3 regions of the Massilimicrobiota sp. An142 genome follow, and region 1 is predicted to be linked to each of the others. Evidence: a T-box and tRNA genes for the amino acid it is inferred to sense, from the RefSeq annotation. Region 1 holds a T-box; the other regions hold tRNA genes.
What was found. A T-box is a leader RNA that pairs with one kind of tRNA and senses whether it is charged. The one in region 1 lies ahead of leuS (leucine--tRNA ligase), so its partner is inferred to be a tRNA-Leu.

Region 1 (4,299 bases):
TTTTTACATTATCTTGAGCTAAAGCTTCCTGTTTCACGACTTCATCATCTTCATCTTTATTCACAGTGATTTTAGCACGAAGTTTTCCATTAACCTGTACAGCCATTTCAATTGTTGACTGTTCCAACATAGCTTCATCATATGTTGGCCATGGTTCATAAGCTAATGTTTCATCATGTCCAAGTAACTGCCACATTTCTTCACAGACATGTGGAGCGATACAGCTTAACATTTTGACTAAGTTTTCAGCATATGGACGATAAACAGTTTTAGCTTTATAAGCTTCATTAACAAAAATCATCATTTGTGAAATAGCAGTATTAAATCCTAATGTTTCATAATCATGAGTGACTTTTTTGACAGTAGAATGATAAACAAAGTCTAATGAATGATCATTTTCATCACTTAATTTATCAGATTCTACAATCAAACGATACACACGATCCAACCATTTTCTAGCACCGTCAACACCTGTTTCACTCCATGGTTTACTTGCTTCCAAAGGTCCCATAAACATTTCATAAACCCTTAATGTATCAGCCCCATAAGTTTGAACAATATCATCAGGGTTAATGACATTCCCTTTAGATTTACTCATTTTTTCACCATTTGTTCCTAAAATCATACCTTGATGATATAATTTCTGGAATGGCTCAGGATGTGACAAATATCCTTTATCATATAAATAACGATTCCACATACGAGAATATAATAAGTGTCCAACAGCATGTTCTGGTCCACCAACATATAAATCAACTGGTAACCAGTAATCCAATAACTTTCTATCAGCAATCGCATGATCATTATGTGGATCAATGTATCGCATATAATACCAGCTGCTTCCCGCACTTCCTGGCATTGTACTTGTTTCACGTTTTCCAGCTTTTCCATTCACAGTGACATTCACCCAGTCTGTAGCTTTATCCAATGGTGATGCTCCACTCTTAGAAGGTGAGTAATCTTCTAATGGTGGTAAAATCAATGGTAATTCATCATCTGATAATGCAACGGAAGTTCCATCATCAAAATTAATCACTGGAATTGGTTCTCCCCAGTATCTTTGACGTGCAAAGATCCATTCTCTTAAACGATAATTCACTTTCTTTTCACCACAATGATGATCAGTTAACCATTGAATCATTGTTTCAATGGCATCTTCTTTATTCATACCATTTAAGAAATCAGAATTAATATGATTTCCATCCTGTGTCCATGCTTCTTTTGTGACATCTCCACCTTCAAGCACTGGAATAATTTCAAGACCAAATTTATTCGCAAATTCCCAATCACGATCATCATGAGCAGGAACCGCCATAATAGCACCAGTTCCGTATCCTGCTAAAACATAATCTGAAATCCAGATAGGTATTTTCTTTTGATTCACTGGGTTAATCGCATAAGCACCAGTAAAGACACCTGTTTTATCTTTATTTAATTCAGTACGTTCTAATTCAGATTTTGTGGCACAGACTTTCACATAGGCTTCAATCGCTTCTTTTTGTTGTGGTGTTGTAATCTTAGCTACCAATTCATGTTCAGGAGCTAACACACAATAAGTTGCGCCAAAAAGCGTATCACAACGTGTTGTAAACACAGTAAACTGTTCATCATGTCCATCAACTTGAAAATGCACATGAGCACCAATAGATTTTCCAATCCAGTTTCTTTGAATTTCTTTGGTAGATTCAGGCCAATCAACATCCTCTAAACCAGCCAATAATTTTTCAGCATAAGCAGGAATATCAATAACCCACTGTTTCATATTCTTTCTAATAACTGGGTATCCCCCACGTTCACTTTTTCCATCAATGATTTCATCATTAGCTAAAACAGTTCCTAATTCTTCACACCAGTTTACTGGAATATCCACATTTTTAGCTAAACCATCTTCATAAAGTTGTTTAAAAATCCATTGTGTCCAATGATAATAATCAGGATCGCAAGTAGAAATACATTTATCCCAATCAAATGAAAAACCTAACATCTTTAACTGATGTGTAAAAGTTTCAATATTATGACGTGTAAATCCTTCAGGGTGATTTCCTGTTTTAATCGCATATTGTTCAGCTGGTAATCCAAAAGCATCAAATCCCATTGGATGTAAAACATTATATCCCTGCATTCTTTTCATACGTGACATAATATCTGTTGCTGTATATCCTTCAGGATGTCCAACATGTAATCCTTGTCCTGATGGATATGGAAACATATCTAAAGCATAGTATTTAGGTTTTGAAAAATCCCAAACATCAGTATAGAAAGTCTGATGTTCATCCCAATATTTTTGCCACTTCTTTTCAATGGCTTGATGATCAAATGGCATCATTTATCCCTCCTTATAATATAAAAAGCCGTCCTTCTAAGGACGACTTGATCGCGATACCACCTTAGTTCATATATGGAATCCATATATGCTCTCAAAACTTTAACGCAGTTAACGACAAAGACTACTCTTTTCATCTTTGTATCTCCAAGGCGAGTTCATTGTCTAACCTGTCTATTTCCACCACCCATAGACTCTCTAAAAAGTATCAACAACTACTACTCCTTTTCATCGATTCTAAACACAGAATATTATATCATATGTTTATTATTTTGCAAATCTTTTCTTAAATTTTAGGAAAATGATACATAACAATAGCTCCAGCAATCGCAACATTTAAAGATTCGATGGCTTGAATAGGAATATATAAGTGAGCATCACATGCATCTAAAACAGCTTGGGAAACACCCTGTCCTTCATTACCTAACACAAAAGCCATTTTGTCTTGTGGCTGATAGTGATGAATAGGTTGTGCCTGATGTAATGATGTTCCATAAACTCTGACATCATTTTGTTGGAGTGACGTGATAGCTTCTATCAAATCCATTTGACAGATGGACATTTGAAAAAGTGCTCCCTGTGTTGCACGAATGACTTTATCATTATATAAATCCACACTATTATAGGACATGATAATTTGATCATAGCCCAGTGCTAATGCTGTTCTGATAATTGTTCCTAAATTACCAGGATCTTGAATATTATCCAATAACAGATAACGCTGATGATTGGTATTGAAAAGACGATGATGTGGTTTATGACAGATGGCCATAATAGGTTGTGGTGTCTTTGTAAAAGCGAGCTTTTCCATGACATTGGAAGATACATAAATCGTTGGTTCTTCAAATGTTTCATGAAGCGTTGTAATAATTGTTTCAATACAATTGGCTTTTTTAGCTTCTTCAACCAAATGATACCCTTCAATTAAAAATTGATCTTCTAAATCACGGTATTTCTTTTGTTTCAATTTCATGATTTTTTTTATTGTTTCATTTTGTATAGATGTAATCATGTATGCTTCTCCTTTAAACGTTTTTGAATTTCCTTATAACAAGGCATTCTTTGAGCTATTTCCTGATAAAACAAAGCAGAGTGATTAGGCTGTAAAAAGTGTACGAGTTCATGAAGAATGACATAATCAATAAGTTCTTTTTCCAAATGAATAAGTCCTAAATGAAAAGAAACACGATGATCACGATAATAACAGCTTCCCCATCGACTCTTATATTTTTTAATCTCAATCAAAGGCATATCTAAATCAAAATCATAAGCTAAATAAGCAATGATTTTCTCTTCAATGTAATCATGTAATATTTGACGACACATTTTTTCAATACATGTTTGTATATCACGATGATAAACATAAATATCCCGATGATGAAATTGACATTTTTTTATTCCTATATCATGTAAAACAATACGATATCGCTGATTAAAAATCAAGACATATCCATGATCACAATATTGAGCATAAGGCTGATAAGCATTGATTTGTTTCAGTATGCGTTTTTGATAAGTCTGTATTGTTTTTTCAATATATTCTAATGGTGTTCCATAAGGTGCACTGACAAATAACATTCCACCTTTAACACGCATACGTATATTTTTCATATACTTATATGTTAACTGATATGTTATCGTTTCACCATTTAATAAGATTTGATACTCTTTCATAAAACTCCCTGTATAAATCAAAATATTTATCCCATATTATATAAGAAAGGACTGATAAAATGCGTGAAGCACTTTTAATGAATCTCAAAGGATTTTCTCCAGCACAACTCCAAGAAACGATTGATGAAGGTATTGCTTCTCAAGAAGAAACAATTCTTGTTGGTTTAGGTGTTCTTTTTGAAGAATACTATAATTCTTTGGATCAGACTTCTAAACAACATTTTTTACAAAGCCTGAGTGCTCTTTTATAGACCATTTGATGGTCTTTTTTTATGAATATATAATTGTTTCACTTGTCTTAA
Region 2 (4,299 bases), on a different contig from region 1:
TACTGTGGACTCTTCCTAAACGATATTGTAATGGCAGTGATTTAATGCCATTCATGCGATTTTCCACATCCACAATTAATTTCCTATATTTTCTTAATCTCATTCCCCTATAAAATAAAAGTAGTATTACAAGCGCAACAATACCTATACCTATAAAAATGAGATTACGTATACCTATTTGTTCAATCAATCTCACAATATTATCCATCATTTAAAATTCCTCTCTTTTCCTAAGTTTTATTTTATCATAAATAGAAAGGTATTTCATCATCTTTTTCCAAAATCCTACATAGACAAGAGATATACTGCCATCAAAAGAAAAAAGTATTGAACAAAATAACTGTCCAATACTTTGATATTGATCATCTTATCCTAAACGGTTGTAGTATTCAACGATAAGTGATTCATTGATTTCTTGATTTAATTCTGATCTTTCAGGTAATCTGATGAATTTACCTTCCATTTTATCAGCATCAACTTCAACAAATCCTGGTACATGTGTTTGAGAAGCTAAAGCGTTTTTGATAATTTCTAATGAACGAGAACGTTCTTTAACAGAAATAACATCTCCAACTTTAACTTGACAAGAAGCGATATCAGTTTTAACTCCATTTAATAAAATATGTCCATGGTTAACTAACTGTCTTGCTTGTCTTCTTGTTGTTGCAAAACCTAATCTATAAACAATATTATCCAATCTAGATTCTAGTAAACAGAAGAAATTGTAACCAGTAACTCCTTCCATTTTTCCAGCTCTTTTGAATGTGTTATGGAATTGTTTTTCATTAACTCCATACATATGTCTTACTTTTTGTTTTTCAGCTAATTGTAATCCATATTCTGTTAATTTCTTTCTTTTTTGACCATGTTGACCAGGTGCATATGGTCTTCTTGCTAATTCTCTACCAGTTTCTAATGTTGAAAAACCTAAACGTCTAGATTTTTTCCATTGTGGTCCAGTATAACGTGACATTTTCTTTCCTCCTATTGTTTTATTTGGCATAAAACAATAACATGCATAGATCAGTTAGGGTGTGTTTGTACTAAGTATTTCTCTTTGCAGCAAGATACTCTACATCCCTTTGTCACAAACGCATGGGCTAACCCTCTATGTGCTGCTATCATTTATTGCACTAATACATTATAACAAGCTTTTTTATATTGTCAAATATTTTTTTCAATATCAACAGAATATCTATTTTATCTTTATTTTCCATCCTCAAATCACGTTTTTATAGTCTCCATTCAAAAACACAAACCATTACATTTCATATTCATCATACATATAAGCATGTTTTAAAAATTCATAATCATCAAATAAAGCACCATTTGCAGTATCTACATCAAATGCTTCAAAAATAAAGTCATCCAAATTCAAACCTAAATCTTGAATATGCTCAACGAAAGCTTGTCTATCATGATAATACATATCCAAAAGTGAATGTTCATCTTCCCAAATACCAAAGCCTTCTCCAGCCATAATTTCTATATCATGAAGAGTTTGTACATTTGGGTGTTGTTCAATATCTTGAATCTGAATATCAAATATATAATCATCACCAAAATCATACCATAACGAAAAAGTATCTCCCTTTTTCAAATCTAGTTCATCTAAGAAAACATCTGATGCATAATCATCTAACATTTCTTCATCACATTGATCACAACCAAATTTTCCCTGATCAGTTATAAATGTAAAAAGATGAGTACCCTCTGCCTGAAATATGGTTAATATATAATATGCCAATTCATCTAAAGGCATATGATAAGGGATACGTACCTGGCGATGAATATACTTTTCTAACTCTCTAACCACAATACGACATATAACTGTTTTCTTCATTTCAGGAATGGCTTCCATCATATGTTCTAAATATTCCTGTAAAACACCTTCAAACAATTCATCCTGAAATTGAAGCTGATTCAAACATAATGTCATGGCTAACATAATACCTTTCTTTAAAAAATAAGGACTTTCATCTCCTGCTACATCTTCAAATTGACGAATAATATCTTTTAATTCATCAGATCCATTTAAAATAATATCATCATAAATATGATCAACACATTCAAAAATATGATTTTCTAACATATTTTTACACCTCCTGATTTTATTTTACAATATTTCCAAAATATTTATAGAATAACATATGTTTTTGATCTATTTTCTTCACTTTTTCGTCATTTTTTTGCAAGAATATTATCAAATATAGTCATTTTTTCTTTTATCCTGTCGAATTTTATATGAAAATCTATCACGCAAAAATCCTTGAAATAGCTATCAGTCAAACCAATTTCATCATCTTGTGTATAAAAATATGTATTGAGCCATAAAAAAATATCGAACAAAATTCTTTATCTTGTTCGATACCTTCATGTTAATGAAAAAGAAATCTTTTCCATGACTTTGTATTCAATTGGTGCCTGAGGTCGGACTCGAACCGACATGACATAGGTCGCAGCATTTTGAGTGCTGTGCGTATACCAGTTTCGCCACTCAGGCAAATCAAATTGCTTATTTATTATATTACATATCTTTTTAAAAATCAATAAAAATCGCAATTTATTTCATGATCATTATATATACCAATAGCCTGCAAATAACTATATATAATTGTTGGACCTACAAAACAAAAACCATGTTTTTTTAAATCTTTAGAGATTTGTATAGACAGATCATCACTTGATGGAACATCCTGTGATGTCTGATAATGATGTTGAACCGGTTGAAAATCAACATAAGACCATATAAAAGAATCAAAACTTCCATATTGTTTTTGAATTTCAAGAAAAGCTTTGGCATTCGTTATAATTGCCTTCATTTTTAAACGGTTCTTGATCAATCCTTCTGTTTGCATTAACTCATCATATTTTTTTGAATCATATAAGGCAATGCGATGATAATCAAAATGATCAAGAGCCTTATCATATAATTCTTCTTTTTTTAAAATAATATCCCAGCTCAGTCCTGCCTGTAAACCTTCTAAAACTAACATTTTATATAATTGCGTTTCATCATGTTGAGGAATACCCCATATATGATCATGATAAGCGATTAAACGCTCATTATATGCCCATTGACACCTTTTCATACCATCACCGTTTCTTATTTTAACATATCTTTTCTAGTTTACATAGACATTTTTCACTTGTATAATAGCATTGGTGAACAAAATGAATGAATTATTTAAAAATGAAATGAAAACAATATTAAAAGATGAATATGATGATTTTATACAATCATTACAAAAGCCTCCTGTTAAAGCTTTTTATTTAAATCCTTTAAAAAAGGATTGTTTACATTATTTCAATCAGGATGCTATTTCTCCCCATCCAGTTGTACCAGATGGATATTATTTTGATTATGAAAAATACCCACTAGGAAAATCTCCTTTTTTCTCTTGTGGTTTGTATTATATTCAAGAACCAAGTGCCATGCTTGTTGCTCATTTTTTAGACATCCAAAAAGATGATTATGTATTAGATATGTGTGGTGCTCCAGGAGGAAAGAGCTGTGCAGTAGCTAGTCGATTAGGTCCTCAAGGTTTAATGATTACCAATGATATCAATACATTGCGAGCCAAAATTCTTTCTGAAAATATTGAAAGGTTTGGTTTAAAAAATACCATTGTAACCAATTGTGATCCTATTCAATTTACAAAAATTCTTCCTGAATTTTTTGATAAAATCATTTTAGATGCACCTTGTAGTGGTGAAGGAATGTTTAGAAAAGATGAACAAGCTATCACAACATGGTCTCCTGAAAAAGTACAGGAATGTGCCTATATTCAACGACAATTGATTGATCAGGCGATGCAATTATTAAAGCCTGGAGGGACACTGATTTATTCTACCTGTACATATAATACAAAAGAAAATGAAGAACAGATCAAATATATTCTTGAACGATATGATTGTTGTTTAAAGCCACTCAAAAGAAGTCATGGAATGGCTAATGGCATTGGACTAGATGGAGTTGTTCGTTTATATCCGCATCATTATCAGGGCGAGGGACATTTCATTGCCTGCATTCAAAAAAATGGTCAGTCTGTATCTAAAAAATACAAGCCTATGAAACCTCATATTTCTAAACAAAATCAAAAACTGGTTGATGAATTTTATCAGAAATATCTCAACATTCCTACTCCTGATTATCTTTATGACAATCATAATCATATTTATGCTCTCATGCCTCAATTCCCTGATTTACAAGGAATACGTGTTTTACGCAATGGACTTTATCTAGGGGAATGTAAGAAAAACAGATTTGAACCAAGTCTTGCTTTAGCTTTAACATTA
Region 3 (4,299 bases), on a different contig from region 1:
TTGACAATAAAGATGTGACAGCTTTACAAAATAAAGATATGGGATTGACTTTATTATATTTACAAAATGAAGATGATAGCACAGGATTTTATATTTATGATGTAGATAATAATAAAGTTTTGAGTAAATATCAAACTGTAGCTGTTAATGGAAAAACATATGTTCTTATGGATGCCCCAGATAATTTAGAAGCTATCCAAGATTTAAAAACAGTAACTATTAAAATTGGTGATGTTGAATTAAATGGATGGAAATTTGAAGATGAGGCTTTATCACATTACACACTTGTCTATTTAATGAATGAAGCTGGGGAAACTCAATTATATACATATGAAGATACTGAAGGGACATTACAAAAATATACTCCTGTTGAAGAAAAAAATGATAATACATTAACATATGTATTTATTGGAACAACAGCTCTATTTGTTGTATCAACTGCGGTACTTGGATATATGTATATAAGTTTTAAAAAGAAATCAATTTCTGCTATAAAAGATTATTATGAACGAAAAAATCAAGGGTAACCTTGATTTTTTAATCTTCAATATTCATTGATTCATATTCTTTAAGTGTTGTAATAATGTCATCATAGATTTTCTGATCAACATAATTAAGTAATTCATCACTAGAAACAAAACGATATTCAGTGTGTTCATGAGAGATTTGAACATGATCATTGGTTGGAATAGCTAAAAAGCCAATACCAACGGTTTGATAGTCAGGTCGAACGGCTGTAAAAGTATACACTGGTTTGATGATTCTCACATCTAAATTTGTTTCCTCTTTTAATTCTCTAATAAGAGCCTGGTGTGGTGTTTCACCATATTCTAATCCACCTCCAGGAAGTTCCCAAAAACCAAGTCCATCACTAGAAGGACGTACTCTTTTGAGAATCAGGATTTTTTGATGATAAATGACAATAGCTTTGACGGTAATATGAAATCTGATATTTTCCATATGTTTATTCCCTCCATTTTATATATCATATCATTTTTTTTACAAAAAGTATCGTTTTATTAAAAATGTTTGCTATAATAATTGAGAGGTGATTTTAAAATGATTGATTTTTTAGAAGAAGTCTATAAAAGAAAAGATAAAATGATAGAAGATATACAGACATTATGTAAAATACCATCTATTTTAGATGAAACAACAGCTAACGAAGGACAACCATTTGGAAAAGCATGTCGTGATGCGTTAGATGCTATGTTAGAAATAGGTGAGAGAGATGGATTTGTTTGTGAAAATGTTGATGGTTATGCAGGACATATTGATATAGGGGAGGGAGAAGAAACTTTTGGTATTTTAGGACATTTGGATGTTGTGCCTTGCAATGAGAGTGGATGGAACAGTGAACCATTTGCAGCAACTTTAAAAAATGAAAAGTTATATGGGCGAGGAGTTGCTGATGATAAAGGACCACTCATTGCTGCATACTATGCTGCTAAAATTATTCATGAATTAAATTTACCTGTAAAAATGAAAACAAGAGTGATTTTTGGATGTAATGAAGAAAATGGTTCAAAATGTATGCAATATTATTTTACAAAGAAACCTTATCCTTCAATGGGGTTTACACCAGATGCAGAATTTCCTGTTGTCTATGGAGAAAAAGCAGGTGTTAATTTTAAAATAATTGGTGAAATTGAAAACGATAATTTAATAGGACTTTATTCTGGAAATAGAGCAAATATTGTTCCAGAAGTTTGTGAAGCTTATTTAACAGGTTCATATAAACAATATAGAGAATCATTTGCTGAATATTTATCTGCTCACCAATTAGATGGATATGTTGAAGAAGAAGGAAATCATACAAAACTTGTTTTGATTGGAAAATCTGCTCATGCCTCTACACCAGAATTAGGAATTAATGGGGCTGTATATATGTGTCATTATTTATCAACTATATCACAAAATCAATTAGTTCAATTTATTGATCAATATTTTTATAATGATTGTTATGGGGAAAAATTAGGTATTGCTTATACGGGATTAATGGGTCCATTAACAGTGAATTTAGGGGTTATCAATTACAAGAATGGACATGTTAATATGATTATAGACATGCGTGTTCCTCATGAAGTGACAGATGAACAGTTGACAGCAAAAATGCAAAAATGTCTTAACATTTATGGATTAAAAGAAACACATCATTTAGGAAAAGCTTTATATATAGATCCTCAAAGTGAATTGATTCAAAAGTTGCATAATGCTTATGTTGAATTTACAGGTGATCATAATCATCAACCACAGGCTATTGGTGGTGGCACATATGCCAAAACAATGCCTAATTGTGTTGCTTTTGGTATTGAATTCCCAGATAGTGATAATAAGATTCATCAAAATAATGAAGAAATTTCTATTGATGATTTAATGAAGGCAACAGCTATCTATGCAAAAGCTATTTATGATTTGATTAAGGAATAGAGTGAATTCTCTATTCCTTATTGCATAGAAATATGATTTTTGTTATAATATAAACACTAATTGCAGGCGTGGTGGAATGGTAGACACGCTATCTTGAGGGGGTAGTGGAAGTATTTCCGTGTGAGTTCAAATCTCATCGCCTGCACCATTTTTGTTTTACGCATCTGTGGTGGAATTGGTAGACACGCTATCTTCAGGCGGTAGTGGATTTAATCCGTGTGAGTTCGAGTCTCATCAGATGCACCAATTGATTGAGCATTGTTTATCAATGTGTTTTTTTATTATTGGAGGATTTTTATGAATCAAGAAATTATACAAAAAATGGCTGAAGAATTATCCATTCAAGAACAACAAATTCAAAATGTTTTATCTTTATTAGAAGAAGGAGCTACTGTTCCTTTTATAGCACGTTATCGTAAAGAAAAAACAGGTGGATTAAATGAAGAACAAATTAGAGAAATTTCAAAAGTATATGAATATCAGGTCAATCTTCAGGAACGAAAAGATGATGTTATTCGTTTAATTGATGAAAAAGGTTTATTAACTGAAGAATTAAAACATAATATTTTAAATGCTTCTAAATTAAGTGAAGTTGAAGATTTTTATAGACCATTTAAAGAGAAAAAGAAAACTAAGGCATCTATTGCTAAGGCAAAAGGATTAGAGCCATTGGCTCAATCGATTTTAAAATTACCTAGAACTTTCGATTTGGAAAAAGAAGCCCAAAAATATTTAAATGAGCAAGTATTAACTATTGAAGAAGCTATTCATGGAGCCAAAGATATTATTGCAGAACAAATAAGTGATGAACCACGTTATCGAAAATATACAAAAGATATGATTTATAAGACAGGTATGATCTCTTCTCATGTCAAAAAGAAAAATCCTGATCAAGAAGATGGGATTTATGAAATGTATTATGATTATCAGGAAAGGGTTCAGTATATTGCATCACATCGAATTCTTGCGATTAATCGTGCTGAAAAAGAAAAGGTATTAACGGTTTCTATTGATATTGATACAGATCGCTTTATTCAATATATTTATAATGGTGTTATGCGTAGACGTGAATCGTCGCTAGATACCTTTATTGAAGATACTGTTAAAGATGCATTTAAACGTTTGATTTTCCCATCTGTAGAAAGAGAAGTTCGTAATGAATTAACAGAAAAAGCACAGGAACAGGCATTAAATGTTTTTTCAGTAAATTTGGAAAATCTTTTATTACAGGCACCAATGAAAGATAAATATGTATTAGGGGTTGATCCAGCTTTTAGAACAGGATGTAAATTAGCAGCTATTGATCCAACTGGTAAAGTGTTAGATATTCATAAAGTTTTCATTACTATACCTAAAGATGATTACACTAAGGATGAAAAAATATTACTGTCTATGATTCAAAAATACCAAATTGAAATTATTGCTATTGGAAATGGAACTGCCAGTCGCGAAACAGAAAGCTTTATAGCGCAGTTTATTAAGAAATATAATCTAGATGTACAATATGTCATCGTGTCTGAAGCGGGAGCTAGCGTTTATTCTGCAAGTACAATTGCTAAGGAAGAATTTCCAGATTATCAGGTAGAAGAAAGGTCAGCTGTTTCTATTGCCAGACGTTTACAAGATCCTTTAGCAGAACTTGTTAAAATTGAGCCAAAGGCTATTTCAGTTGGTCAATATCAACATGATATGAATCAAAAGAAATTAACAGAACAGTTAGATTTTGTGGTAGAAAAAGTTGTCAATCAGGTAGGAGTTAATATTAATACAGCGTCTCCTTCATTACTACAATATGTATCTGGTTTATCAATGTCTACAGCTAAAAATATTGTGAAATATCGTGAAGAAAATGGTAAATTTACATCTCGT

Region 2: it encodes a tRNA-Leu, which carries the amino acid that the T-box ahead of leuS (leucine--tRNA ligase) is inferred to sense. The anticodon was not compared.
Region 3: it encodes a tRNA-Leu, which carries the amino acid that the T-box ahead of leuS (leucine--tRNA ligase) is inferred to sense. The anticodon was not compared.

Annotation. Positions count from the first base shown of each region.
Region 1 covers NZ_NFLD01000002.1:117,115-121,413, reverse strand. The annotation lists gene leuS (leucine--tRNA ligase) at 1-2,323, opposite strand, end outside; T-box leader at 2,359-2,564, opposite strand; gene B5E87_RS01690 (TrmH family RNA methyltransferase) at 2,610-3,335, opposite strand; gene B5E87_RS01685 (M48 family metallopeptidase) at 3,332-3,997, opposite strand; gene sspI (small acid-soluble spore protein SspI) at 4,057-4,248, shown strand; gene B5E87_RS01675 (hypothetical protein) at 4,243-4,299, opposite strand, start outside.
Region 2 covers NZ_NFLD01000001.1:133,622-137,920, forward strand. The annotation lists gene B5E87_RS00700 (septation ring formation regulator EzrA) at 1-211, opposite strand, end outside; gene rpsD (30S ribosomal protein S4) at 368-973, opposite strand; gene B5E87_RS00710 (IS1096 element passenger TnpR family protein) at 1,262-2,092, opposite strand; tRNA gene B5E87_RS00715 (tRNA-Leu) at 2,419-2,503, opposite strand; gene B5E87_RS00720 (DNA-3-methyladenine glycosylase I) at 2,547-3,092, opposite strand; gene B5E87_RS00725 (RsmF rRNA methyltransferase first C-terminal domain-containing protein) at 3,175-4,299, shown strand, end outside.
Region 3 covers NZ_NFLD01000031.1:23,337-27,635, reverse strand. The annotation lists gene B5E87_RS11875 (cadherin-like beta sandwich domain-containing protein) at 1-527, shown strand, start outside; gene B5E87_RS11870 (NUDIX hydrolase) at 538-960, opposite strand; gene pepV (dipeptidase PepV) at 1,060-2,430, shown strand; tRNA gene B5E87_RS11860 (tRNA-Leu) at 2,493-2,578, shown strand; tRNA gene B5E87_RS11855 (tRNA-Leu) at 2,591-2,676, shown strand; gene B5E87_RS11850 (Tex family protein) at 2,728-4,299, shown strand, end outside.